DNA from 2 places in the Streptomyces sp. 3-6 genome. Region 1 is predicted to be linked to the other one. Evidence: predicted binding sites of a transcription regulator. Region 1 holds the regulator's gene; the other holds the start of a gene.
The links. The regulator HrcA, encoded in region 1, represses chaperone genes, less so after heat shock. The targets are predictions, from matches to a motif close to TTNGCACTCNGNNNNNCNGAGTGCNAA.
Positions count from the first base shown of each region.

Region 2: the regulator HrcA is predicted to act here: its motif matches at 6,174-6,200, upstream of groES (co-chaperone GroES).

Region 1 covers NZ_JBWHZP010000001.1:223,526-235,436, forward strand. Annotated here, with positions in the region: gene AC02VZ_RS00870 (AMP-dependent synthetase/ligase) at 1-648, shown strand, start outside; gene AC02VZ_RS00875 (SpoIIE family protein phosphatase) at 1,094-3,601, shown strand; gene hemW (radical SAM family heme chaperone HemW) at 3,629-4,861, shown strand; gene AC02VZ_RS00885 (DUF3097 domain-containing protein) at 4,905-5,711, opposite strand; gene AC02VZ_RS00890 (MBL fold metallo-hydrolase) at 5,739-6,464, opposite strand; gene hrcA (heat-inducible transcriptional repressor HrcA) at 6,636-7,652, shown strand; gene dnaJ (molecular chaperone DnaJ) at 7,652-8,788, shown strand; gene AC02VZ_RS00905 (nitronate monooxygenase) at 8,953-10,026, shown strand; gene AC02VZ_RS00910 (16S rRNA (uracil(1498)-N(3))-methyltransferase) at 10,023-10,763, shown strand; gene AC02VZ_RS00915 (hypothetical protein) at 10,962-11,489, shown strand; gene AC02VZ_RS00920 (S41 family peptidase) at 11,536-11,911, shown strand, end outside.
Region 2 covers NZ_JBWHZP010000020.1:221-12,131, reverse strand. Annotated here, with positions in the region: gene AC02VZ_RS22375 (MOSC domain-containing protein) at 1-750, shown strand, start outside; gene AC02VZ_RS22370 (hypothetical protein) at 1,113-1,430, shown strand; gene AC02VZ_RS22365 (SDR family NAD(P)-dependent oxidoreductase) at 1,598-2,371, shown strand; gene AC02VZ_RS22360 (ester cyclase) at 3,150-3,857, shown strand; gene groL (chaperonin GroEL) at 3,979-5,604, opposite strand; gene groES (co-chaperone GroES) at 5,719-6,027, opposite strand; partial or broken gene AC02VZ_RS22345 (polysaccharide deacetylase family protein) at 6,246-6,956, opposite strand; gene AC02VZ_RS22340 (polysaccharide deacetylase family protein) at 7,325-8,269, opposite strand; gene AC02VZ_RS22335 (THUMP-like domain-containing protein) at 8,360-9,544, shown strand; gene AC02VZ_RS22330 (RNA polymerase sigma factor) at 9,752-10,960, opposite strand; gene AC02VZ_RS22325 (YciI family protein) at 11,473-11,829, opposite strand.

The sequences.
Region 1 (11,911 bases):
GAGGCCTACCGCACCGGCACGGTCGGCAAGCCGCTGCCCGGCACCGAGGTGCGCATCGCCGACGACGGCGAGATCCTGCTGCGCGGCCCCGGCATCATGGAGGGCTACCACAACCTCCCGGAGAAGACCTCCGAGGTGCTGGAGGAGGACGGCTGGTTCCACACCGGTGACATCGGCGAGCTGTCGCCCGACGGCTACCTGCGCATCACCGACCGCAAGAAGGACCTGATCAAGACCTCCAGCGGCAAGTACATCGCGCCCGCCGAGGTCGAGGGCCAGTTCAAGGCGGTCTGCCCCTACGTCTCCAACATCCTGGTGCACGGCGCCGACCGGAACTACTGCACCGCCCTCATCGCCCTCGACGAGGCCGCCCTCACCGCCTGGGCGGCGGAGAACGGCATGGAGGGCAAGTCCTACGCGGACATCGTCGCCGCCCCGGCCACGGTCGAGATGGTCGACGGCTACGTCCAGCAGCTCAACGAGGGTCTGCAGCGCTGGCAGACCATCAAGAAGTTCCGTCTCCTGCCGCGCGACCTCGACGTCGAGCACGGCGAGATCACCCCGAGCCTGAAGCTGAAGCGGCCCGTGGTGGAGCGCGAGTACAAGCACCTCATCGAGGAGATGTACGAGGGCACGCGCGAGGCGTGACCGGCGTGCGGTGACATCGCGGGCGGGGCCCCGGGCCGGTACGGTCCGGGACCCCGCCCGTCGTTGCTCCGGCCCCTTCCCGTCCCTTCCCGCCCCTTCCCGTCCCTTCCCGCCCCTTCCCGTCCCTTCCCGCCCCTTCCCGTTCCTTCGCGTCTCTTCCCGCCCCTGGCGGCCTCCTGTCCACTCCGCCCGCCGCTCCCCGCCGCTCCCCGCCCACTCCTCGGCTTCCCCGCGCCACGTTTCCCGTCGCCGGGCTCGCCGCGCCCTTCGCTGCGCATCCTGATCGGAAACGGACGCCCTTCTGTCCGTTCCTGAGCATGCGTCGAGCATTGTTCCCCCTCGGGGCGGTCCAGTTCGGTAACTCCTTGCTCATGGACCGGGTCGGTCTGTCACCCTGTCGGCAACGATCGGCGTGTCTTCGTACGAACTGCCCGGGGAGCTGCCCATGGGGGCCATTCCGACCCAACGGGAGACCACCTCGCGCGCCCGTGAGGCGCCGGAGCGCGCGCGGGCGGACGCGACCCTCACCGGGAGCCCCCTCGCGCCCGGCTCCGCCCGGGCCGTGGTCCGGGCGGCGCTCGCCGAATGGGCCGAGCGGGCGCTGCCCGGGACCGAGCACCTCACCGCCCGCGCCGGCGACGACGCCGCACTGGTCGCCAGCGAACTCGTCACCAACGCCGTGGTCCACGCCGGGACCGACGTACGGCTCACCTGCCGCCTGGAGGGCGGCACCGGTGCCCTGGTCGTCGAGGTGACCGACCGCCACCCCTCGCGCCCCCCGCGCGACCACGAGCCGGAGGCGGCCGCGCACCTCGTCCCCGAGTTCGGGCGCGGCCTGGGGCTGGTCGCCGCGCTCTGCGAGGTGTGGGGCGTGACCTACCGGCCCGGCGAGAAGACGGTGTGGGCCCGGCTGCCGCCCGGGGACCGCCCGGAGGCGGAGGGCGTCGCGGCGTACGCGGCGGAGCGCACTCCGGCGCACGACCGGGACCCCGCGCGGGCGCCCGCGCGGCAGGCGCCGGGCGCCCCCGGTTGCCCGGACGCCCCCGCGCCGCAGGACGCACCGGACCCTAACGGGGAGCCGCAGTCGCAGCCGGGAGCCGTCCGTGCCGGCGAGACGTGGGCCGGCGAGGACTCCTGGGCCGGCGACGACACCTGGGCCGACGACGACACCCGCGCCGGGGTGCCCGCCTCGCGCGACTCCGGTACCGAGGCGGGCGCCCCGTCCGGGGCCCCGGTCGGATTCCCAGCCGAGTCCTCGGCGGGACCCCCGGCCGGAACGGGCCGACGGCCAGGAGACCCGGCCGAGGACGCCGACCCCGCCGGAACCGGCCCGGGGCAGCCCGGCACCCCGCTCGGCGGGCGCTCACCCGCCCCCCGCGGCCCCTTCCACGCCCCGCCCGCAACCACCCCCGACACCGCCGGCACCCCGGGCACCCCCGGCACCACCGCCGGCACCCCAGGCACCGCCGCCACCCCCGCCCCCCGCGGCACCGCCGGGTCCCCCAGCCTCCCTGGCCTCCCTGACCTCCCCGGCCGCCCCGCCGACGACTGCCCCGCCCGCCGGGAGAGCCACGAGGGCGCCTGGCTGGGGCGCGGCGCGCTGTCCTTCCTGGCCGAGGCGTCCGACCTGCTCGCCGGGCAGTTGGACGAGGACCTGGTCACCGCCCTCACCGGGCAGCTGATCGTGCCCCGGCTGGCGGACTGGTGCGCCGTGTGGCTGGCCGACGAGGCCACCCCGCACGGCGGCTGGGGCGGCGGCCGGGCCGCCCACGCGGGCGGTCCGGCCCGGGTCTGGCACGCCGGCGAGCACCTCATCGAGGAGCTGCACGCGGCCCTGGACCGCGACCCGCCCCAGCTCCCCGACCCGTTACGCCCCGGCCCCACCCCCTACCCCTGGCCGGCCAAGGCCCTCGACACCGACACCGGCGCCGGCCCGTCCGCCGGCCCGTTCCCGGGCCCGTCCGCCGGCCGGCCCGCGGACACCGGTTCGTCCGGCACCGCCCTCGCCTACCCGCTCGTCGCCGGCGGGCGGTCCGTGGGGACCCTGGTCATCGGACGGGCCGGCATCGACCGCTTCCCCGACGAGATCACCGGCCTCGTCGAGGACCTCGGCCGGCGCGTGGCGCTCGCCATCGGCGCCGCCCGCCAGTACGCCCGGCAGGCCACCATCAGCTCCGTCCTCCAGCGCGGGCTGCTGCCCGGCGCCGTCGCCGAGATCCCGGGCCTGCGCAGTGCCCTCGTCCACGAACCCTGCGACAAGGGCGGGCCCAGCGGCGACTTCTACGACCTCTTCCCGGCCGGCCGGGGCCGCTGGTGCTTCGCGGTCGGCGACGTCCAGGGCAAGGGCCCGGAAGCGGCCGTGGTCATCGGCCTGGTCCGGCCCTGGCTGCGGCTGCTGGCCCGGGAGGGCTACCGCGTGGCCGACGTCCTCGACCGCCTCAACCAGCTGCTCCTGGACGACGCCACCGAGGCCGCCGACGCCGCCGCCCGCGCCCTGGTCGCCGCCGGGGCCCGCCCCACCGCGCCCGGCGACGGCCCCCAGACCCGCTTCCTGTCCCTCCTCTACGGCGAACTCGTCCCGGTCGACGGCGGGGTCCGCTGCACCGTCGCCTCCGCCGGGCATCCCCTGCCGCTGCTCCTCGGCCCGGACGGCGCGGTCCGCACGGTCGCCCGGCCCCAGACCCTGCTCGGCGTCGTCGAGGACGCCGCCTACGGCAGCGACACCTTCGAGCTGCGCTCCGGCGACACCCTGCTCTGTGTCACCGACGGCGTCACCGAGCGGCGGTCCGGCTCCCGCCAGTTCGACGACGGGGACGGGCTGGCGGCGGCCCTGGCGAGCTGCGCCGGCCTGGACGCCGGGACGACGGCGGAGCGCCTCACCCGCCTCGTCCACGACTTCGGCGACAGCCCGCCGGCCGACGATCTCGCCCTGATGGTGCTCCAGGCCGAGTGACACCGCCGGTGCGGGACAATGGAGCACATGCCCTCCGCACTCCCCGACGGCGAGCCCGTCCCCGCCGACGGTGCCCTGCCCGCCTCCGCCCTCGCCGGGGCGGCCGACCGGCCCCTCGGCTTCTACCTGCACGTCCCGTACTGCGCCACCCGCTGCGGCTACTGCGACTTCAACACCTACACCGCCACCGAGCTGCGCGGCTCCGGCGGCGTGCTGGCCTCCCGGGACAACTACGCCGCCACGCTCGTCGACGAGGTCCGGCTGGCCCGGAAGGTCCTCGGCGACGACCCGCGCGAGGTGCGCACGGTGTTCGTCGGCGGCGGGACGCCTACGCTGCTGGCGGCCGGTGACCTGGTGCGGATGCTGGAGGCGATCCGGGAGGAGTTCGGGCTGGCCGCCGACGCCGAGGTGACCACGGAGGCGAACCCCGAGTCCGTCGACCCGGCCTACCTGGCGGCCCTCCGCGAGGGCGGCTTCAACCGGATCTCGTTCGGCATGCAGAGCGCCCGGCAGCACGTGCTGAAGGTGCTGGACCGCACCCACACCCCCGGCCGTCCCGAGGCGTGCGTCGCCGAGGCCCGCGCCGCCGGCTTCGACCACGTCAACCTCGACCTGATCTACGGCACCCCCGGCGAGTCCGACGACGACTGGCGGGCCTCGCTGGACGCGGCGGTCGGTGCCGGGCCCGACCACGTCTCCGCGTACGCGCTCATCGTCGAGGAGGGCACGCAGCTCGCCCGTCGCATCCGGCGCGGCGAGGTCCCGATGACCGACGACGACGTGCACGCCGACCGCTACCTGATCGCGGAGGAGGCGCTGTCCGCCGCGGGCTTCGCCTGGTACGAGGTGTCGAACTGGGCGACCTCCGACGCCGGGCGCTGCCTGCACAACGAGCTGTACTGGCGGGGCGCCGACTGGTGGGGCGCGGGGCCCGGCGCGCACTCCCACGTGGGCGGGGTGCGGTGGTGGAACGTCAAGCACCCGGGGGCGTACGCGGCGGCCCTCGCGCAGGGCCGCTCGCCGGGCGCGGGCCGGGAGCTGCTGTCGGACGAGGACCGGCGGGTGGAGCGGATCCTGCTGGAACTGCGGCTGGAGGAGGGGGTCCCGCTCTCGCTCCTGCGGACGGAGGGGCGGGCGGCGGCGGACCGTGCGCTGCGCGACGGGCTGCTCCGGCCGGCCGCGTACGAGGAGGGCCGCGCGGCCCTCACCCTGCGCGGACGGCTGCTGGCGGACGCGGTGGTGCGGGACCTGGTGGACTGAGCGGGCGCCGTGCCGCCCGGGGGCGGGCGGCACGGCGACCCCGTCAGGCGCCCGGCGCCGTGACGAAATCGATCAGTTGCTCCACCCGGCCCAGCAGCTCCGGCTCCAGGTCCTTGTAGGAGCGGACCCGGCCCAGGATGTGCTGCCAGGCCGCCCCGGTGTTCTCCGGCCAGCCCAGCGCCCGGCACACCCCCGTCTTCCAGTCCTGGCCGCGCGGCACCCGGGGCCAGCCGGGGATGCCCACCGAGGAGGGCTTCACCGCCTCCCAGACGTCGATGAACGGGTGGCCCACCACCAGCGCGTGCTCACTGGTGACCGCCTCGGCGATGCGCCACTCCTTGGAGCCCGGCACGAGGTGGTCGACCAGCACCCCCAGGCGGGCGTCGGGGCCGGGGGAGAACTCCTCGACGACCGACGGCAGGTCGTTCACACCCCCCAGGTACTCCACGACCACGCCCTCGATGCGCAGGTCGTCGCCCCACACCTTCTCGACCAGCTCCGCGTCGTGCCGCCCCTCGACGTAGATGCGGCCCGCGCGGGCGACCCGCGCGCGGGCCCCGGGCACCGCGACGGAGCCGGACGCCGTACGGCTGGGGCGGGACGGTCCGGAGGCGGGCCGCACCAGCGTCACCACCCGGCCCTCCAGCAGGAAGCCGCGCGGTTCCAACGGGAACACCCGGTGCTTGCCGAAACGGTCCTCCAGGGTCACCGTGCCGGCCTCGCAGCGGATCACCGCGCCGCAGAAGCCGGTGCCGGGCTCCTCGACCACCAGACCGGGGTCGGCGGGCACCTCGGGCACCGGGCCGGACTTCTTCCAGGGAGGGGTCAGGTCGGCGGAGTACTGGCGCATCCTGCCGACGATACGAGGCAGCCCCCGTCACGGCCGGCGCGACACGCCGAACCGGGCCGCCAGCGCCCCGCGTTGGGCCCGCACGAACGCCGCGTCGACCACCGCCCCGTGACCGGGCACGTACCGCGCGTCCGGGCCGCCCAGGGCCAGCAGCCGGTCCAGGGCGTCCGGCCAGCGGGACGGCACCGCGTCCGGCCCGGCCTGCGGTGCGCCCGACTCCTCCACCAGATCGCCGCAGAAGACCACCGGCGGGTCGCCCGGGACCAGGACGGCCAGGTCCCGCGCGGTGTGCCCCGGGCCCGCGTTCACCAGCACCGCCTCCGTGCCGCCGCCGAGGTCCACGACCACGTGGCCGGACACCTCGTGCCCCGGCCGGACCAGCGCGTCCGCCGCCCCGGCCGCCTCCCGCTCGTCCAGCCCGTGCCGCACCGCGTCCGCGCGCAGCCCCTCCGCCGACCACGCCGCCGCCGGGCCGGTCGCCGCGAACACCTCCGCGCCCGCGAACACCGCGGCCCCCAGCACATGGTCGAAGTGGGGGTGGGTCAGCGCGAGATGCGTCACACGCCGCCCGGCGAGCGCCTGCGCCTCGGCCCGCACCCGCGCGCCCTCGCGCAGACTCGAACCGGCGTCGACCAGCAGCGCGCCGCCGGTACCGGTGACGAGCCCCGCCGTGCAGTCCCACACCGGAAGGCGGCACCGGAACACCCCCGGCGCCACCCGTTCCCATCCCGACACGTCCCGATCGAAGGTCATACCGCGACGCTAGCGGGCAGAACGCCCACCTGCGCGAACCCGTCGCGCCGGGCCTTGCCCGGGGCGTACTCCCCGGCCGTACACTGGGCCGGGGAAGTCTGGCACTCGCATGTGAAGAGTGCCAGGACCAGCAACGGGCAGCGGCGGATCGCTTCTGGAGGTGTGTGCGCGATGCTCAGTGAACGCAGGCTCCAGGTGCTGCGCGCCATCGTTCAGGACTATGTCGGCACCGAGGAGCCGGTGGGCTCCAAGGCGCTCACCGAACGGCACAACCTCGGCGTCTCCCCGGCCACCGTGCGCAACGACATGGCGGCCCTGGAGGACGAGGGCTACATCGCCCAGCCGCACACCAGCGCCGGGCGCATCCCCACCGACAAGGGCTACCGCCTGTTCGTCGACAAGCTCGCCGGGGTCAAGCCGATGAGCCCGCCCGAGCGGCGCGCCATCCAGAACTTCCTGGAGGGCGCCGTCGACCTGGACGACGTGGTGGCCCGCACGGTGCGGCTGCTCGCGCAGCTGACCCGGCAGGTGGCCGTGGTGCAGTACCCGTCGCTGACCCGCTCGACGGTGCGGCACGTGGAACTGCTGTCGCTCGCCCCGGCCCGCCTGATGCTCGTGCTGATCACGGACACCGGCCGGGTCGAGCAGCGCCTGGTGGACTGCCCGGCGCCGTTCGGCGAGGCGTCCCTGGCGGACCTGCGGGCGCGGCTCAACAGCCGGGTCGCGGGCCGCCGGTTCACGGATGTGCCCGGCCTGGTCGAGGACCTCGCGGAGGCGTTCGAACCGGAGGACCGGGGCGCGGTGTCGACCGTGCTCTCCACCCTCCTGGAGACCCTCGTCGAGGACAACGAGGAGCGGCTGATGATCGGCGGCACCGCCAATCTCACCCGTTTCGGACACGACTTCCCCCTGGTGATCCGGCCCGTCCTGGAGGCACTCGAGGAGCAGGTCGTGCTCCTCAAGCTGCTCGGCGAGGCGAAGGATCCGGGCGTGACCGTCCGTATCGGTCACGAGAACGCCCACGAAGGACTCAACTCCACGTCCGTCGTGTCGGTCGGCTACGGTTCGGGCGGCGAAGCAGTCGCCAAACTGGGTGTGGTCGGACCGACCCGCATGGACTACCCGGGAACGATGGGAGCGGTACGCGCAGTGGCACGGTACGTCGGACAGATCCTGGCGGAGTCGTAGTGGCCACGGACTACTACGCCGTACTCGGCGTGCGCCGCGACGCGTCGCAGGAAGAGATCAAGAAGGCCTTCCGGCGGCTCGCCCGCGAGCTCCATCCGGACGTCAACCCGGATCCGAAGACCCAGGAGCGGTTCAAGGAGATCAACGCCGCCTACGAGGTGCTGTCGGACCCGCAGAAGAAGCAGGTCTACGACCTCGGCGGCGACCCCCTGGCGCAGGCGGCCGGCGGCGGCGCGGGCGGCTTCGGGGCCGGTGGCTTCGGCAACTTCTCCGACATCATGGACGCGTTCTTCGGCACGGCCTCGCAGCGCGGACCGCGCTCGCGCACCCGTCGCGGCCAGGACGCGATGATCCGCATCGAGGTCGAGCTCGACGAGGCCGCCTTCGGCACCACCAAGGACATCCAGGTCGACACCGCCGTCGTCTGCACCACGTGCAGCGGCGAGGGCGCCGCGCCCGGCACCACCGCGCAGACCTGCGACATGTGCCGCGGCCGGGGCGAGGTCTCCCAGGTCACCCGGTCCTTCCTGGGCCAGGTCATGACCTCGCGCCCCTGCCCGCAGTGCCAGGGCTTCGGCACGGTCGTGCCCACGCCGTGCCCGGAGTGCGCCGGTGACGGCCGCATCCGCTCCCGGCGCACCCTCACCGTCAAGATCCCGGCCGGTGTCGACAACGGCACCCGCATCCAGCTCGCCGGCGAGGGCGAGGTCGGCCCCGGCGGCGGGCCCGCCGGCGACCTCTACGTCGAGATCCACGAGCTGCCGCACCCGACCTTCCAGCGGCGCGGCGACGACCTGCACTGCACGGTGACCATCCCGATGACGGCGGCGGCCCTCGGCACCAAGGTGCCGCTGGAGACGCTGGACGGCATGGAGGAGGTCGACATCCGGCCCGGCACCCAGTCCGGCCAGTCGATCCCGCTGCACGGCCGGGGCGTCACGCACCTGCGCGGCGGCGGCCGGGGCGACCTCATCGTGCACGTCGAGGTGCAGACCCCCTCCAAGCTGGACCCGGAGCAGGAGCGCCTGCTGCGGGAACTGGCCAAGCTGCGCGGCGAGGAGCGTCCCCAGGGGCAGTTCCAGCCCGGCCAGCAGGGCCTGTTCTCCCGCCTGAAGGACGCGTTCAACGGCCGCTGACGGCGTCCCCGGGACCGGTCCGTGACCGGTCCCGGCCCGGGCCGCGCGGGCCGGGGAGCCCGCCCGCGCCCTCCCCGACCCGCCCCCGCGTCTCCCGTCGAACGGAATGTGCCGGCGGGAAGGGTCAATTCGGACGCGTCCCGCGGACGTGACACCATGCCGTCATGTCCTCCGCGCTGACCGATCTCCTCCCGCACCCGATCGTGCAGGCCCCGATGGCGGGAGGGGTCGCCGTGCCGCGCCTCGCCGCCGCCGTGTCCGACGCGGGCGGGCTCGGGTTCCTGGCCGCCGGGTACAAGACCGCGGACGGGATGTACCAGGAGATCAAGCAGCTGCGCGGACTGACCGGCCGCCCCTTCGGCGTCAACGTGTTCATGCCGCAGCCCGAGACCCCCGACCCCGCCGCCGTCGGCGTCTACGCGCACCAGCTGGCCGGCGAGGCGACCTGGTACGAGACCGAGCTGGGCGACCCCGACAGCGGCCGCGACGACGGCTACGACGCCAAGCTGGCCGTGCTGCTCGACAACCCGGTGCCGGTGGTGTCGTTCCACTTCGGCGTGCCCGCCCCCGAGGTCCTCGAAGCGCTCCGCCGGGCCGGCACGTACACCCTGGCCACCGCCACCACCCCCGAGGAGGCCCTGGCGGTGGAACGCGCGGGCGCCGACGCCGTGATCGCCCAGGGCGCCGAGGCGGGCGGCCACCAGGGCACCCACCGGGACGCCCCCGAGGCCGACGGCTCCGCCCTGGGACTGCTGTCCCTGCTCGCCCAGGTCCGCGAGACCGTCTCGATCCCCGTGGTCGCCGCCGGGGGCATCATGCGCGGCAGCCAGATCGCCGCGGTGCTCGCCGCCGGGGCCGACGCCGCCCAGCTCGGCACGGCCTTCGTCGCCACCCCCGAGTCCGGGGCGCACGAGGCGCACAAGCAGGCCCTCACCGACCCCCTCCACGTCCGCACCGAGCTGACCCGGGCCTTCTCCGGCCGCCCGGCCCGCGCCCTGGTCAACCGCTTCCTGCGCGAGCACGGCCCCTACGCGCCCGCCGCCTACCCCGACGTCCACCACCTCGCCGCGCCCCTGCGCAAGGCGGCGGCCAAGGCCGGTGACCCGCAGGGCATGGCGCTCTGGGCGGGCCAGGGCCACCGGCTGGCCCGGGAACTGCCCGCCGGGCGGCTGGTGGAGGTGCTGGCCGCCGAACTGGCCGCCGCCCGGGCGGCGTTGTCCGACGGAGGTGCCCGATGACCGCGCCGGTGTTCGTCGTCGACGGCTTCGATTCCGACCCGGCGGGCCCCTACGTGCTCGACGGGCCGGAGGGCCGGCACGCCGTCTCCGTCAAACGCCTGCGGGCCGGGGAGGACGTCGTCCTCACCGACGGCGCGGGACGCTGGGCCGAGGGCCGGGTCGAGGGGACCGAGGGCAAGGACCGGCTGCTCGTGCGCCTCGCCGACGTCGTCACGGAGGAACCCGGAACGCCCCGCCTCACCGTCGTCCAGGCCCTGCCCAAGGGCGACCGGGGCGAGCTGGCCGTGGAGACGATGACCGAGGTCGGCGTCGACGCGATCGTGCCGTGGGCGGCCTCGCGCTGCATCACCCAGTGGAAGGGCGAGCGCGGACTGAAGTCCCTCGCCAAGTGGCGGGCCACCGCGCGCGAGGCGGGCAAGCAGTCCCGCCGGGTGCGTTTCCCCGAGGTCGCGGACCCGGCCACCGGCAAGCAGGTCGCGGCCCTGCTCGCCGGGGCGGACTTCGCGGCGGTGCTGCACGAGAGCGGCACCGAGCCGCTGGCGACCGCCCCGCTTCCCGCCGCCGGGCACATCGTGCTGGTGGTCGGGCCCGAAGGCGGAGTGTCCCCCGAGGAGCTGGACCTGTTCGCCGGCGCCGGCGCGCGGGTGTGCCGCCTGGGCCGGAGCGTGCTGCGCACGTCGACCGCCGGGACCGCCGCGGCGGCCCTGCTGCTCGGCCGCACCGGACGCTGGGGCTGACCCGCCCGCACCCCCTGCCCCGCGGAACCCGCCGGAGCCTCCCGGGTCGCCGGGAGCTGCCCGGCCTCCCACCACGGCCCCCGCTCGACGCCCCCGGCCCACCACCGTGACCGCGCGGGCGGACGCCGTGCGCGGGGGCTCGTGGCGCGGCCGAATGCGCCCTACCGCCGGGCCCGCGAGGGTGGCAGTCTGCCGTTCATGCGGGTACTGGTGAGGAGTTGGCTGCGGCCGGTGCTCATGGCGGGGGGTGCCGTGCTCGCCGTCGGCGGCCTCGTCGCGTGCGAGCCGGGCGGACTGAGTTCCGCCGCCGTGGCGTACACCACGGACGAGACCGTGACCGAGGAGCTGGAACGGCGCAAGGCCGGTGTCCGGTGGCTGAACTGCACCGCGGACTTCGGCGAGCGGAGCGGCGCCTCGGCGTCCTCCGGCGAGAGGACCGTGGCCTCCGTCGACTGCGAGGGCGAGACCGACGACGGCAAGGACATCACCGTCACCGGCAGGATCACGCACGCCGTCAACGGCGCCTGCGTGCGCGGGACCATCGTCGCGAAGGTGGACGGCAGGCAGCGCTTCCGGGTCGACGGGCTCGGCGACTGCGACGCCGCCACCCCCTCGCCCGTCGGACAGGCCCCGGACGACGGCCCCCGCCCCACCGTCACGGTGACCGTCACCACCACCGTGTGGTGCGAGCAGTACCCCTCGTGCCGCCCCGTCGAGGGCAAGTGATCGAAACCCCTGGCCGGGGGCACCGCCGCGTGCGTAGGGTGATCGGGTGACACAGCCTGCATCGGACGCATCCGCCGCGTATCTCCGGTTCCCGCATCCGCACGGCGAGTTGGTCGCCTTCACCGCCGAGGACGACGTGTGGCTCGCCCCGCTCGACGGCGGCCGGGCCTGGCGGGTGAGCGCCGAGAACGTGCCGGTGGCCCACCCGCGCATCTCGCCCGACGGCACCACCGTCGCCTGGACCTCCACCCGCGACGGCGCCCCCGAGGTGCACGTCGCCCCCGTCGACGGCGGGCCCGCCCGGCGCCTGACGTACTGGGGGAGCGTCAAGACCCAGGTGCGCGGCTGGACCTCCGACGGTCAGGTCATCGCGGTCACCACCCACGGCCAGCCCGGCATCCGCCGCACCTGGGCGCACGCCG
Region 2 (11,911 bases), on a different contig from region 1:
CCCCGTCCCGTCCCCTACACGTCCCAACCCGAGGGGGTGACCGGCATCGACAAACGACCGGTGGACGGGCCCGTCCGGGTGTCCGCCCCCGGCCCCAAGGGCGTCGGGGGCAGCGGGCTGGCCGGGGACGCGGTGTGCGAGACCCGGCACCACGGCGGAGACGACCAGGCCGTCTACGCGATGGCCCGGGAGGACCTCGACGCGTGGGAACGCGCCCTGGGGCGGACGCTGCCCAACGGCTGCTTCGGCGAGAACCTGACCACCGAGGGCATCGAGGTGTCCGGCGCGCTGATCGGCGAGCGCTGGGCCATCGGCGACGAGGTGGTCCTGGAGGTCACGAGCGGCCGCATCCCGTGCCGCACCTTCCAGGGCCATCTGGGTGAGAAGGGCTGGGTGAAACGGTTCACCGAGCGGGGAGCGCCGGGTGCGTACCTGCGCGTCGTGCGCTCCGGTGACGTACGGGCGGGTGACCCGGTGCGTGTCGTGCACCGGCCCGGTCACGAGGTGACGGTCGCCCTCCAGTTCCGGGCGATGACGACGGACCGGACCCTGCTCCCGAGACTGTTGGCGGCGGGACCGGCGCTTCATCCGGAGTCGCTGGCGGCCGCACGGGCCCACGTGGAGAGGATCGAACGGTCCGAGAGGCTGGGGGAACCTGAGGGATACGGGGGGTCCGACGGGTCCGGAGGGTCCGAGGGAGACGGTGGGCCCCGGAACGCGGAGAAGTCGGCGACCGTGCCGTCAGGCTGACGGCACGACGGCACGTCGGCACGTCGGCGGAGGGCCGACAGCGGACGCCTGACAGCGCACAGCGGACGGCTGACGGCTGACGGCTGACGGCTGACGCCGTCATACGGCGGTGTACGGTCGCCCGTCGGATACGGCCAGTCAGCCGCGCCACCAACCTGCCGAACAGCACACCTAAGGGGAAACCCCGGACAGCGGGCGGGGGTTGTCTCCGGGGTGAGTGGGGGCAGTTCCCCGATGTTCGGCGGGCCATGATCCACGACGCTCGTTGCATGCCTTCTTTCCCGATCCCGAGCGCAGTGCCGAGCGGAGAGGTTCCGCCCGGCACCACCCGTGACCGCTTCCGCCGGAAGCACCCTGTCGCCATGCTGAGTTCGCTGGTCACCGCCTTCGCAGTGGCCGTCGGCACCCTGCTCGCCCGGTGGTGGACGGACACCGCGGTGAGCACGGTGGGCCGGGAGACCATCGACAACGCCCTCGCGATACCGCCGCCGGCCGAGTCGGCTTTCGACGGCACGCGGTTCTCCGGTGACCGTGTACCGATGCGGTACGTCGGCTTCCGGGGAGACCGGGCCGTGGTCGACGACGGCACCCTACGGCCGAATCGGCAGACCTACGACGAACTGATACGTCCGCATCTGCGGAACGCCTCGACCGCGCGCACCCACGCTGCACACGGCTGAGGAGGCCGAGCCCCGTGCACCGCACGAGGCGGGGGCAGCGCACGAGGCGGGGGCAGCGCACGAGGCGGGGGCAGCGCACGAGGCGGGGGCAGCGCACGAGGCGGGGGCAGCGCACGAGGCGGGGGCAGCGAGCGGACGGCTTGCCTCCGGGTAACTAGTCTTGCGCCATGACAACGGCTCTGATTACGGGTTCGACGGCAGGTATCGGTGCCGCGTTCGCGCGGCGGCTGGCGGCCGACGGACATGACCTGGTGCTGGTGGCCCGCGACATCGCCCGGCTGCGGGAGCAGGCGACCGAGCTGCACGACCTGCACGGCATCGAGGCCGAGGTGCTCTCGGCCGACCTGGCGGAGGACAAGGGCATCGAGGCGGTCGCCGACCGTCTCGGGGACCGTAAGAACCCCGTCGACCTGCTGATCAACAACGCCGGTTTCGGCAACAAGGGCCGGTACTTGGACGTCTCCATGGCCGACGAGCTGAGGATGATCAAGGTGCACTGCGAGGCCGTGCTGCGCCTGACGTCGGCGGCGGCCGAAGCGATGCGCGAACGTGGGCGCGGGGGCGTGGTCAACGTGGCCTCCGTGGCGGCGTTCGTACCCCGCGGCACCTACGGGGCGTCGAAGGCGTGGGTCGTGCAGTTCACCCAGGGCGCGGCCAAGGATCTGGCCGGCAGCGGGGTGCGCCTGATGGCCCTGTGCCCGGGGTTCGTGCGCACCGAGTTCCACGAGCGCGCCGGGATGGGGACGGACAGCATCCCCAACTGGATGTGGCTGGACGCCGACAAGGTGGCCGAGGCGGGGCTGGCGGACCTGGCCCGCGGCAAGGCGGTGTCCATCCCCGATCCGCGCTACAAGGCGCTGATGGGAGCGGCGAAGCTGGTCCCGCGCGGCATGCTCGGCGGGCTCACCTCCCGTACGGGGCGCAAGTACGGCCCGCAGTAGACGGGGCCTGAGCGCGGGGAGCCGCCGGCCCGGGCGGTGAAGCGTGCCGGGAACGGCGGCAGCAGTCCGGTCCGGTATCCAGACCTTGGCGCCGACCCCGGAGCCGGAGGCCGCCCTCGGGCACCGGGGCCCGTACCGCCGCCTGACCGGTGCCGAAGCCGGAGGGGTACCGAACCCCGACAGGCGCCGGAGCCGAAGCCGCAAGAGTGCCGGAACCAGACCGGCACGCCGGAAGGGTGCCGCAGCCGGAGCGCACCGCGCCGGCTGCTCGGACACCTCGAAGCCGGGGCCGTCCGGGTTTCGGGTGGAGCCGGGGCCGTCCGGATGCCCCGGGAAGCCGGTGAGCTGGTGCCGTCCGGGCGCCCGGCAAGGCGGCACCGGAGTCGGCCCGGCGGGTGCCGGATCGCCGTGTCCGCGCCGGTACCGGTGCCGGTCGGCCGCCTTCCGGACGGTCGGTGCCCGACGGGCGTGCCCGTAGACAGTGGGTGCCGACGGGCGCCTGCCTGGCGGACAGTAGGTGCCCCGACCGCGACCGGCGCCTTCCCATGGGCGGTAGGCGCCCGTGCCGTCGTCCGCAGGGTCCCGTGCCGTCGTCCGCAGGGTCCCGTGCCGTCATCCGCGGGGTTTCCGGGCCGTCGTCCGGGCGGTCGCTCCCGCCGTGCCCGCTCGGCGAAGCGATGTGGCGACGGTGGTCCGGTGCGAAAATGAGGTGCGGCTCGTGACCAGAACCGGACCCGGACCCGGACCCGACACGCAGGGGGGGCCGGAGGTGAACGTGATGACCTTCGTCCAGCTCATCGACTGCCGGACCAACCGCTTCGACGACATCAACCGGCTCATGGACCAGTGGGTCGAGCAGTCCAAGGGGCGGCGGACGGCGACGCACGCGGTGGTCGGCAAGGACCGCGCGGACGCGTCGCACGTCATCGAGATCGTGGAGTTCCCGTCGTACGAGGAGGCGATGCGCAACTCGCGGCTGCCGGAGACCGACCGGATCTTCCGGGAGATGGTGGCGCTGTGCGACGGGACACCGACGTTCACCAACCTGGACGTCGTGCGGGACGCGCAGCTGCACACCGCTACCGCACGGAGGTTCTTCGAGGTGCTGGCCGGTGACGGCGACCTCTCCCCGATGGCCGGGATGGTCGCCGAGCACTACTACGACCACGATCCGGCCAACGAGCAGGACGTGATCGGGCTGGATCACCTGCGGCGCGAGATGGACGTGTGGCGGGACGGGTTCGACTTCGTCCTCCGCGTCGAGGACCAGTTCGCCGAGGGCGACCGGGTGTGCACGCGATGGTCCTGGGAGGGAAAGCAGAAGGGCGAGTTCCTGGGCATCCCCGCCACGGGGAGGAAGGCGGCCATGACGGGGACGACCGTCTTCCGCTTCGACGACCGCGGCCGGATCGCCGAGGGCTGGTGGCAGTACGACCGACTGGGGCTGCTGGCGCGACTCGGTGCCCTGGAGCCCACGGACCTCTGAGCCGGGCGCAGGCCGCGCTCGGGCCACGGCGGCCACCCGCCCCCGCCGGTCGCGTGGGCAGGGCACGGGAAAGCCCCCGCTCCCTGACGGACAGCGGGGGCTTCACCGATCAGGCGGTGCCTCAGTGGGCGTGGCCGTGGCCGTGGCCCGCGGCGGCCGGCTCCTCCTCTTCCTTCTTCTCGACGACCAGGGTCTCGGTCGTGAGGAGGAGGGAGGCGATGGAGGCGGCGTTCTCCAGGGCGGAGCGGGTGACCTTGACCGGGTCGATGACGCCGGCCTTGATCAGGTCGCCGTACTCGCCGGTGGCGGCGTTGTAGCCGCTGCCCTTCTCCAGCTCGGCGACCTTGGAGACGATCACGTAGCCCTCGAGGCCGGCGTTCTCGGCGATCCAACGCAGCGGCTCGACGGCGGCCTTGCGGACCACGGAGACACCGGTGGCCTCGTCGTCGGTCTTGTCGAGGTTGCCCTCGAGGACCTTGACGGCGTGGACCAGCGCGGAGCCACCACCGGAGACGATGCCCTCCTCGACCGCGGCGCGGGTCGCGGAGATGGCGTCCTCCAGGCGGTGCTTCTTCTCCTTGAGCTCCACCTCGGTGGCGGCGCCGACCTTGATCACGCACACGCCGCCGGCCAGCTTCGCGAGGCGCTCCTGGAGCTTCTCGCGGTCCCAGTCGGAGTCGGTGGTCTCGATCTCGGCCTTGATCTGGGCGACGCGACCGGTCACGTCCTCCTTGTTGCCACCGCCGTCGACGATCGTGGTGTCGTCCTTGGTGACAGTGACGCGGCGGGCGGAGCCGAGCACGTCCAGGCCGACCTGGTCCAGCTTGAGGCCGACCTCCTCGGAGACGACCGTGGCGCCGGTGAGGACGGCCATGTCCTGCAGCATCGCCTTGCGGCGGTCACCGAAGCCGGGGGCCTTCACGGCGACGGCGTTGAAGGTGCCGCGGATCTTGTTGACGACCAGGGTCGACAGGGCCTCGCCCTCGACGTCCTCGGCGATGATCAGCAGCGGCTTGGAGGAGTTGGCCTGGATGACCTTCTCCAGCAGCGGCAGCAGGTCGGCGATGGCACCGATCTTGCCCTGCGTGATCAGGATGTACGGGTCGTCGAGGACGGCCTCCATACGCTCCTGGTCGGTGACGAAGTAGGGCGACAGGTAGCCCTTGTCGAAGGCCATGCCCTCGGTGAAGTCGAGCTCCAGGCCGAAGGTGTTGGACTCCTCGACGGTGATGACACCGTCCTTGCCGACCTTGTCCATGGCCTCGGCGATGAGCTCGCCGACCTGCTGGTCCTGGGCGGACAGCGCGGCCACGGCGGCGATGTCGGACTTCTCGTCGATCGGGCGGGCCGACGCGAGCAGGTCCTCCGAGACCGCGGCGACGGCCGCGTCGATGCCCTTCTTCAGGGCGGCCGGAGAGGCACCGGCGGCGACGTTCTTCAGACCCTCGCGGACCAGGGCCTGGGCGAGCACGGTGGCGGTGGTGGTGCCGTCACCAGCGATGTCGTTGGTCTTGGTCGCCACCTCCTTCACCAGCTGCGCGCCGAGGTTCTCGTACGGGTCCTCGATCTCGACCTCGCGGGCGATCGTGACACCGTCGTTGGTGATGGTGGGGGCGCCGAACTTCTTGTCGATGACGACGTTGCGGCCGCGGGGGCCGATCGTCACCTTCACCGTGTCGGCCAGCTTGTTGACGCCGCGCTCGAGGGCGCGACGGGCGTCCTCGTCGAACTTCAGGATCTTCGCCATGGCAGCGGGAGCCCTCTCGGAAATCTGGATGACAACACTGCGCCCCGGGCGCCCGGCTTCTCAGCGATGGCGGGGGCCAGGGGCGCAGTTCGAGCAAATGTGCTTCGAGGTGGCTTACTTCTCGACGATCGCGAGGACGTCGCGAGCCGAGAGGACGAGGTACTCCTCGCCGTTGTACTTCACCTCGGTGCCGCCGTACTTGCTGTAGAGCACGACATCGCCGACCTTCACGTCGAGCTCGACGCGCTTGCCGTCCTCGATCCGGCCCGGGCCGATGGCCAGGACGACGCCCTCCTGGGGCTTCTCCTTGGCGGTGTCCGGAATGACCAGGCCCGAAGCCGTGGTCTGCTCGGCGTCGAGCGGCTGGACCACGATGCGGTCCTCGAGCGGCTTGATGGCAACCTTGGAGCTGGCGGTCGTCACGATCCGACCTCCCCCTTCGGAGATCTCACGGGGTTAACTGTCTGAGGTGGCGACCAGGTCGATCCGTCGTCGCGGGTGCCGGACCTGCCCGTCGCGTTGTTGGCACTCTCCAGGGGGGAGTGCCAGACCCGAGACTATGACCGCGATTAGCACTCGGTCAAGCGGAGTGCCAATTACGTGCCCGCGCGTCGGGGCGGGCGCGCCCTCCGCACCCGTGCTCAGCCGCTTCCGGCGGCCCGGCCGGCGGGCGGTGGGGCGGACGTGTCGCGGTGCGCGCCGGCGGACGGTGGCCCGGTGGCGTCCCAGTGGTCCTCCAGGGAGGCCACCGTCAGGCCGCGCCCGTCCAGCTCGGTCAGGAGCCGTTCCGTGCGCTCCCGGAGGGACGGGGTCGGCAGGCCGTCCGACGGGACGCGGATGATGTCGCCGGGGCGCGGCTCGCGCGGCCCGCGGGCGTCGGCGAGGGTGCCGTCCGGCCGCACGGTGGCGCTCCACAGGACCACCGCGGCGATCCCGCAGTCGGCGGCGGCGCGCAGCGTCGTGGTGTCGTACGTGCCGTGGGGCGGGCGGAGGAAGCGGGCCCGGACACCGAAGCGGGTCCGGAGTTTGCGTTGCTGGCCGCAGATTTCGGCACGCTGGCCGGCGTAGGGCAGGCCCCGCAGGGAGGGGTGGTCCAGGGTGTGGTTCTGCAGGCCGGCGCCGACCGCCCGCAGCCGGGCGAAGTGGCCGTATCCGGGACCGGCCACGGTGTCGGTGAGGAACAGGGTGACCGGGAGACGGCGTCGGCGGATCAGGTCGATGAGGCCGGGATCCCGCCCCGCACCGTCGTCGTAGGTCAGGAAGACGACCTGCTCGCGCGTCGGGAGGCGGTCGATCACCGGCGGAAGCCGGTCCCCCGCCGGTGCCTCCCGCCGCTCACCCGCCGACCCGCTCCCTCCGCTTCCTCCGCTCCCTCCGCTCGCGGCACCGGCCGCACCGGCCGCACCCGCCTCCGCGCCGTCCCCGGCACCCGCCTCCGCCTCCGCCCCCGTCGGCGCGCCGGCGCCCGGACCGGCTCCGGCACCGGCCTCCGCCCCGGGGCCGTCACGACCTCCGGTGGCCCCTTCGGCACCGGAACCGGGGCCGTCACGGCTGCCCTTCCCGGGCTGGGCGGAACCGTCGGCGTGCCCCGCGGAACCGTCGGCGTGCCGCGCGGGGGCGCCCGGCGGTCCCGCGGCGGGGGTGCCGCAGGCCGCGAGAGTGGTGAACAGGGCGGCGGCGCCGGCGGCCAGGAGGCGGAGCCTGGGCGCCGGGCCCCGCCTCACAGGTAGTCCTCCAGGCGCCCCACCGCGTAGCCCTCGGCCGTGACCTTGTCGAGGAAGCGGCGGATCATGTCGGGCATCGTGCCCTTCCAGTCGCCCTGCCCCCGGAAGTGGCTGAGGACGATGTCGCCGGGGCGGAGCTTGCGGTCCCACTCGCGGTAGTCCCACCGGTCGGCGAACACCTCCTCGTTCCACAGGGGAACGTGCGTGATGCCGCAGGACTTGGCGACGCGCAGGGTGTCCTTGTTGTAGTTGCCGAAGGGCGGCCGGAACAGGACGGGGCGTTCGCCGTACCGCTTCTCGATCACCCGTTGCATGCCGCAGATCTCGCGCTTCTGCTGCTCGTAGGAGAGTTTCGGCAGGTAGGGGTGGTGGAGGGTGTGGTTGTGCAGGCCGACGCCCTGGTCCTGCATCTTCTCGAAGTAGGCGTAGTCGTCCTTGACGACGTAGTCGCTCAGGAAGGCGGTGTACGGGATCCGCAGTTCCTTCATCATCCGCAGGAACTCCGGGTCCTTCTCGGCACCGTCGTCGATGGTGAGGAAGACGACCTTCTGCCGGGTCGGGACCGTGGTGAAGACCGGGGGGAGGTCCAGGCGCCGGTGACCCTCCACCTCGAAGCCCTTGCGGGTGGTGATCGTCGGTTTGCGCGCGGGGGGCGCCGGGGCGGCGAGGGGCACCTGCTTCAGGCCCCAGCTGCGGGCCGCGGCGGCGCGCGCCGCTTGGCGGGCGTGGAGCTTGTCGGCATAGGAGTCGAGGGCGCGGGCCGGGGGCGCGTTCAGGGGCTGTTGGCCGCCCGCTCCCTCCACCTCGGTGGCGGCGCCCTGGCCGCAGCCCGCGGCGAGGGCGGCGAGGGCGAGACCCGCGAGACCGATCCGTTTCCTGCCGGAGGGCCGCCGCTTCCCGCAAAGCGCCCCGCTTTTGTCATTTTGTCCTACTACTCGCATGGTGCCGGATCCTCGCAGCCCGTCCCGCGGGACCCCGTCCGACACCGCGGCGGGACGCGCACGGTCCACCGACTGGCCCACAATGACCCGGTGAACGACCTCGCCCCGCTCCTCACCCCCGAAGGCCGCGCCCTCCTCGACGAGGTGCGCGCCACCTCCCCCGCGCAGGAACTCGCCGTGGCCACCCGGCTGCGCCGCACCCACCCGGCGGAACTGGTGTCGGCCGCACTCGCCCAGGCACGACTGCGGCAACGGGCGGTGGCGAAGTTCGGGGAGCGGGACGCCGCCCGGATGTTCTTCACGCCGAACGGCGTCGAGCAGTCGACCCGGGCGAGCGTGGCGGCGTACCGGGCGCGACGCTTCGTGGAACGGGGCGTGACCTCGGTGGCGGACCTGTGCTGCGGCATCGGCGGGGACGCGATCGCGCTGGCCCGCGCCGGGATCCGGGTCCTGGCGGTGGACCGGGACCCGTTCACCGCGGCGGTGGCACGGGCGAACGCCGAGGCCCTGGGGCTCGACGGCCTGATCGAGGTGCGGCAGGCGGATGTCGCCGAGGTCGCCACCGGGGGGTACGACGCCGTCTTCGTCGACCCGGCCCGGCGAGGCGGACGGGGCCGCGTCTTCGACCCCGAGGCGTACTCGCCCCCGTTGTCCTGGGCCGTCGGGGCGGCCCGCGCGGCACGGCTCGCCGCCGCCCTCAAGGTCGCGCCGGGCATCCCGCACGAGGCCGTCCCCGAGGACTTCGCCGCCGAGTGGATCTCGGACGGCGGCGACGTGAAGGAGGCCGTGCTGTGGTGCGGCCCCGAGCAGCGGGTGCCCCCGGGCCGGGTCCTGGCGACGCTGCTGCCCGGGCCGCGCACGCTCGTCTCCCGCGGCCTGCCCGACCCGGCGGTGCGCCCGCCCGGCCGGTACCTGTACGAGCCCGACGGCGCGGTCGTCCGGGCCCATCTGGTCGCTGAGGTCGCCCAGGAACTCGACGGCGGGCTCCTCGACCCGACCATCGCGTACGTCACCGCCGACACCCACCGCCCGACGCCGTACGCCACCGCCTACGAGATCACCGACCGCCTGCCGTTCAACGCCAAGAAGCTGAAGGCACTCCTGCGGGAGCGCCGGGTCGGCACGCTCACCGTGAAGAAGCGCGGCTCGGCGGTGGAGCCGGAGGAACTGCGCCGCAAGGTCCTGCCCAAGCCGCACGGCAGCGCCGCCGTCACGGTCTTCCTGACCCGCGTCGCGGGCGCCCCGACGATGCTGCTGGGCCACCCGGTGACGTGACCTCCGCCGCGTCCTCGGGCCACCCGGTGACGTGACCGCCGGCCGTCACGCGCCGGGGCCCGCGCCCTCCCCCCGTCTCCCCCCGGTGCCGGGCCCCCGCCGAGCCGGCAGCGCGCCCTCACCGTCCCGCCCCCTTCCCGGGCACCGGAACCGCCGGGCCGGGCCCGCGCCCTCCTCCCCCGGCGCCGGGACAGCCACCGAGCCGGCCTACCCGCCCGTCTCCTCCGCCCGTCGGAGCAGCATCCGCCGTTCCCGTTCGTTGCGGGTGAGGGCGGCGGCCCGCGTGAACTCGGCGCGGGCCTCGTCGGTGCGGCCCAGGCGGGCCAGCAGGTCGCCGCGCACGCTCGGCAGCAGGTGGTAGTCCCGCAGCGCCGCCGCACCGGTCAGGGCGTCCACCAGGGGGAGCGCGGCGGCCGGGCCCTCGGCCATGGACACGGCGACCGCGCGGTTGAGTTCGACGACCGGCGAGGGCGCCCGGGCGGCGAGCACCCCGTAGAGGGTGGCGATCCGGGCCCAGTCGGTGTCCTCGTAGCGGAGCGCGTGGGCGTGGCAGGCCGCGATGGCGGCCTGGAGGGCGTACGGCCCCGGTACCCCGCCGGCGGCGGCCTCCGCGCGGCCGAGGGCGGTGACGCCCCGGGCGATGAGCAGACGGTTCCAGCGGGACCGGTTCTGGTCCTTGAGCAGGACCGGCTCGCCGTCCGGGCCGGTGCGGGCGGCGGCGCGGGCGGACTGGAACTCCAGCAGGGCGGTCAGTCCGTGCACCTCCGGTTCGTCGGGCATCAGCCCGGTCAGTACGCGGGCCAGCCGCAGGGCGTCCTCGCACAGCGCGGGGCGCAGCCAGTCGTCGCCGGCCGTGGCGGCGTACCCCTCGTTGAAGATCAGGTAGATGACGTCCAGGACCGAGCCGAGGCGGGCCTCGCGGTCCGGGCCGCGGGGCACCTCGAAGGCGATGTTCCGGGTCGCGAGCGTGCGTTTCGCGCGGACGATGCGCTGGGCGACCGTCGGCTCCGGCACCAGGAACGCCCGGGCGATCTCGGCCGTCGTCAGACCGCCGAGCAGGCGCAGGGTGAGGGCGGTCCGGGCCTCCGCGGAGAGCACGGGGTGGCAGGCGGTGAAGACCAGCCGGAGGAGGTCGTCATCGATGGCGTCCGGGTCTGCGGGCTCCTCGGGCGGCACCGCGGCCGGGAGGTCCCTGCCGATCTCCGCCAGCTTGCGGGCGTAGGTCTCGCGGCGCCGGACCAGGTCGACGGCGCGGCGGCGGGCGGCGGTCGTCAGCCAGGCGCCGGGGTTGTCGGGCACGCCGTCGGACGGCCACCGTTCCAGCGCGGCGACGAGGGCGTCCTGGGCGAGTTCCTCGGCGATGCCGACGTCCCGGACGATCCGGGCCGCCCCGGCGACCACCCGGGGGAACTCCATGCGGAAGACGGCGTCGATGGTCCGCGCGGTGTCGTCGACCGGTGCGGTGCCCACGCTCGGGGCGGTACCGGCGCGCGGCGCGGTCGCGGCGGACCCGGCGGTCTCCGTCCCCGTGGGGCCGGTGGGTTCCGTCCCCGTGGACCCGGCGGCATCGGCAGGCCCGGCGGCATCGACGGGCCCGGCGGGGTCCGGCTGCCCCGGGGGACGGGCACCGGCCGGCCCGCCGGTTCCGTCGCCGCTTGCCTTGCCGCTTCCGCCGTCACGGGGGCCTCGGGTGGGCTGCGGTGTCACAACCCACCATCAGACACCGGTACGGCCGCCGGGCCAAACAGGCGAGGCGCACGGGGCCGGGACGACCGGTCGGGCCGCACGAGGCGGAGGAGGCGGCAGGGAAGGCGAAGGAGGCGGCAGGTGAGGCGGACGAGGCAGGTGAGGCGGGGCGGGCTGCCCCGCACGGGCCGGCTCCGCCGCGTGCGGCCCAGCCGCGCGCCCCGCCCCCAGCCGCCTCCGGCTCAGCCCTCGACGACCTCGCGCACCTCGCAGGTCACCGTCCAGTGCGGCTCGTGGACCTTCAGGAACCGCTTCGTCCACTCGATCGCCTCGGCCCGGTCCTTGGCCTGCAGCAGGGCGTACCCGCCGACGACCTCCTTGCTCTCGGTGAACGGCCCGTCGGTGACGGACAGTTCGCCGCCCTCGTAGTGCACCCTGGCGCCCTGGGCGGTGGGGGTCAGCCCGGCGGTGTCCAGGAGGACGCCCGCCTGGGTCATCTCCTCGATCAGCTCACCCATGCGCTGCATCAGCTCCGGGCTCGGGCCCTCGGCGGGGGCGTTGTCCTCGTCGATCCGGATCATGGAGAGGTAACGCGGCATGGTGACTCCTCGTGTCGTGCGGACCGGGTCCTTCCCGGCCTCTCACCCCTGCGTCGAACGGACGACGCCGGAATCGACACGC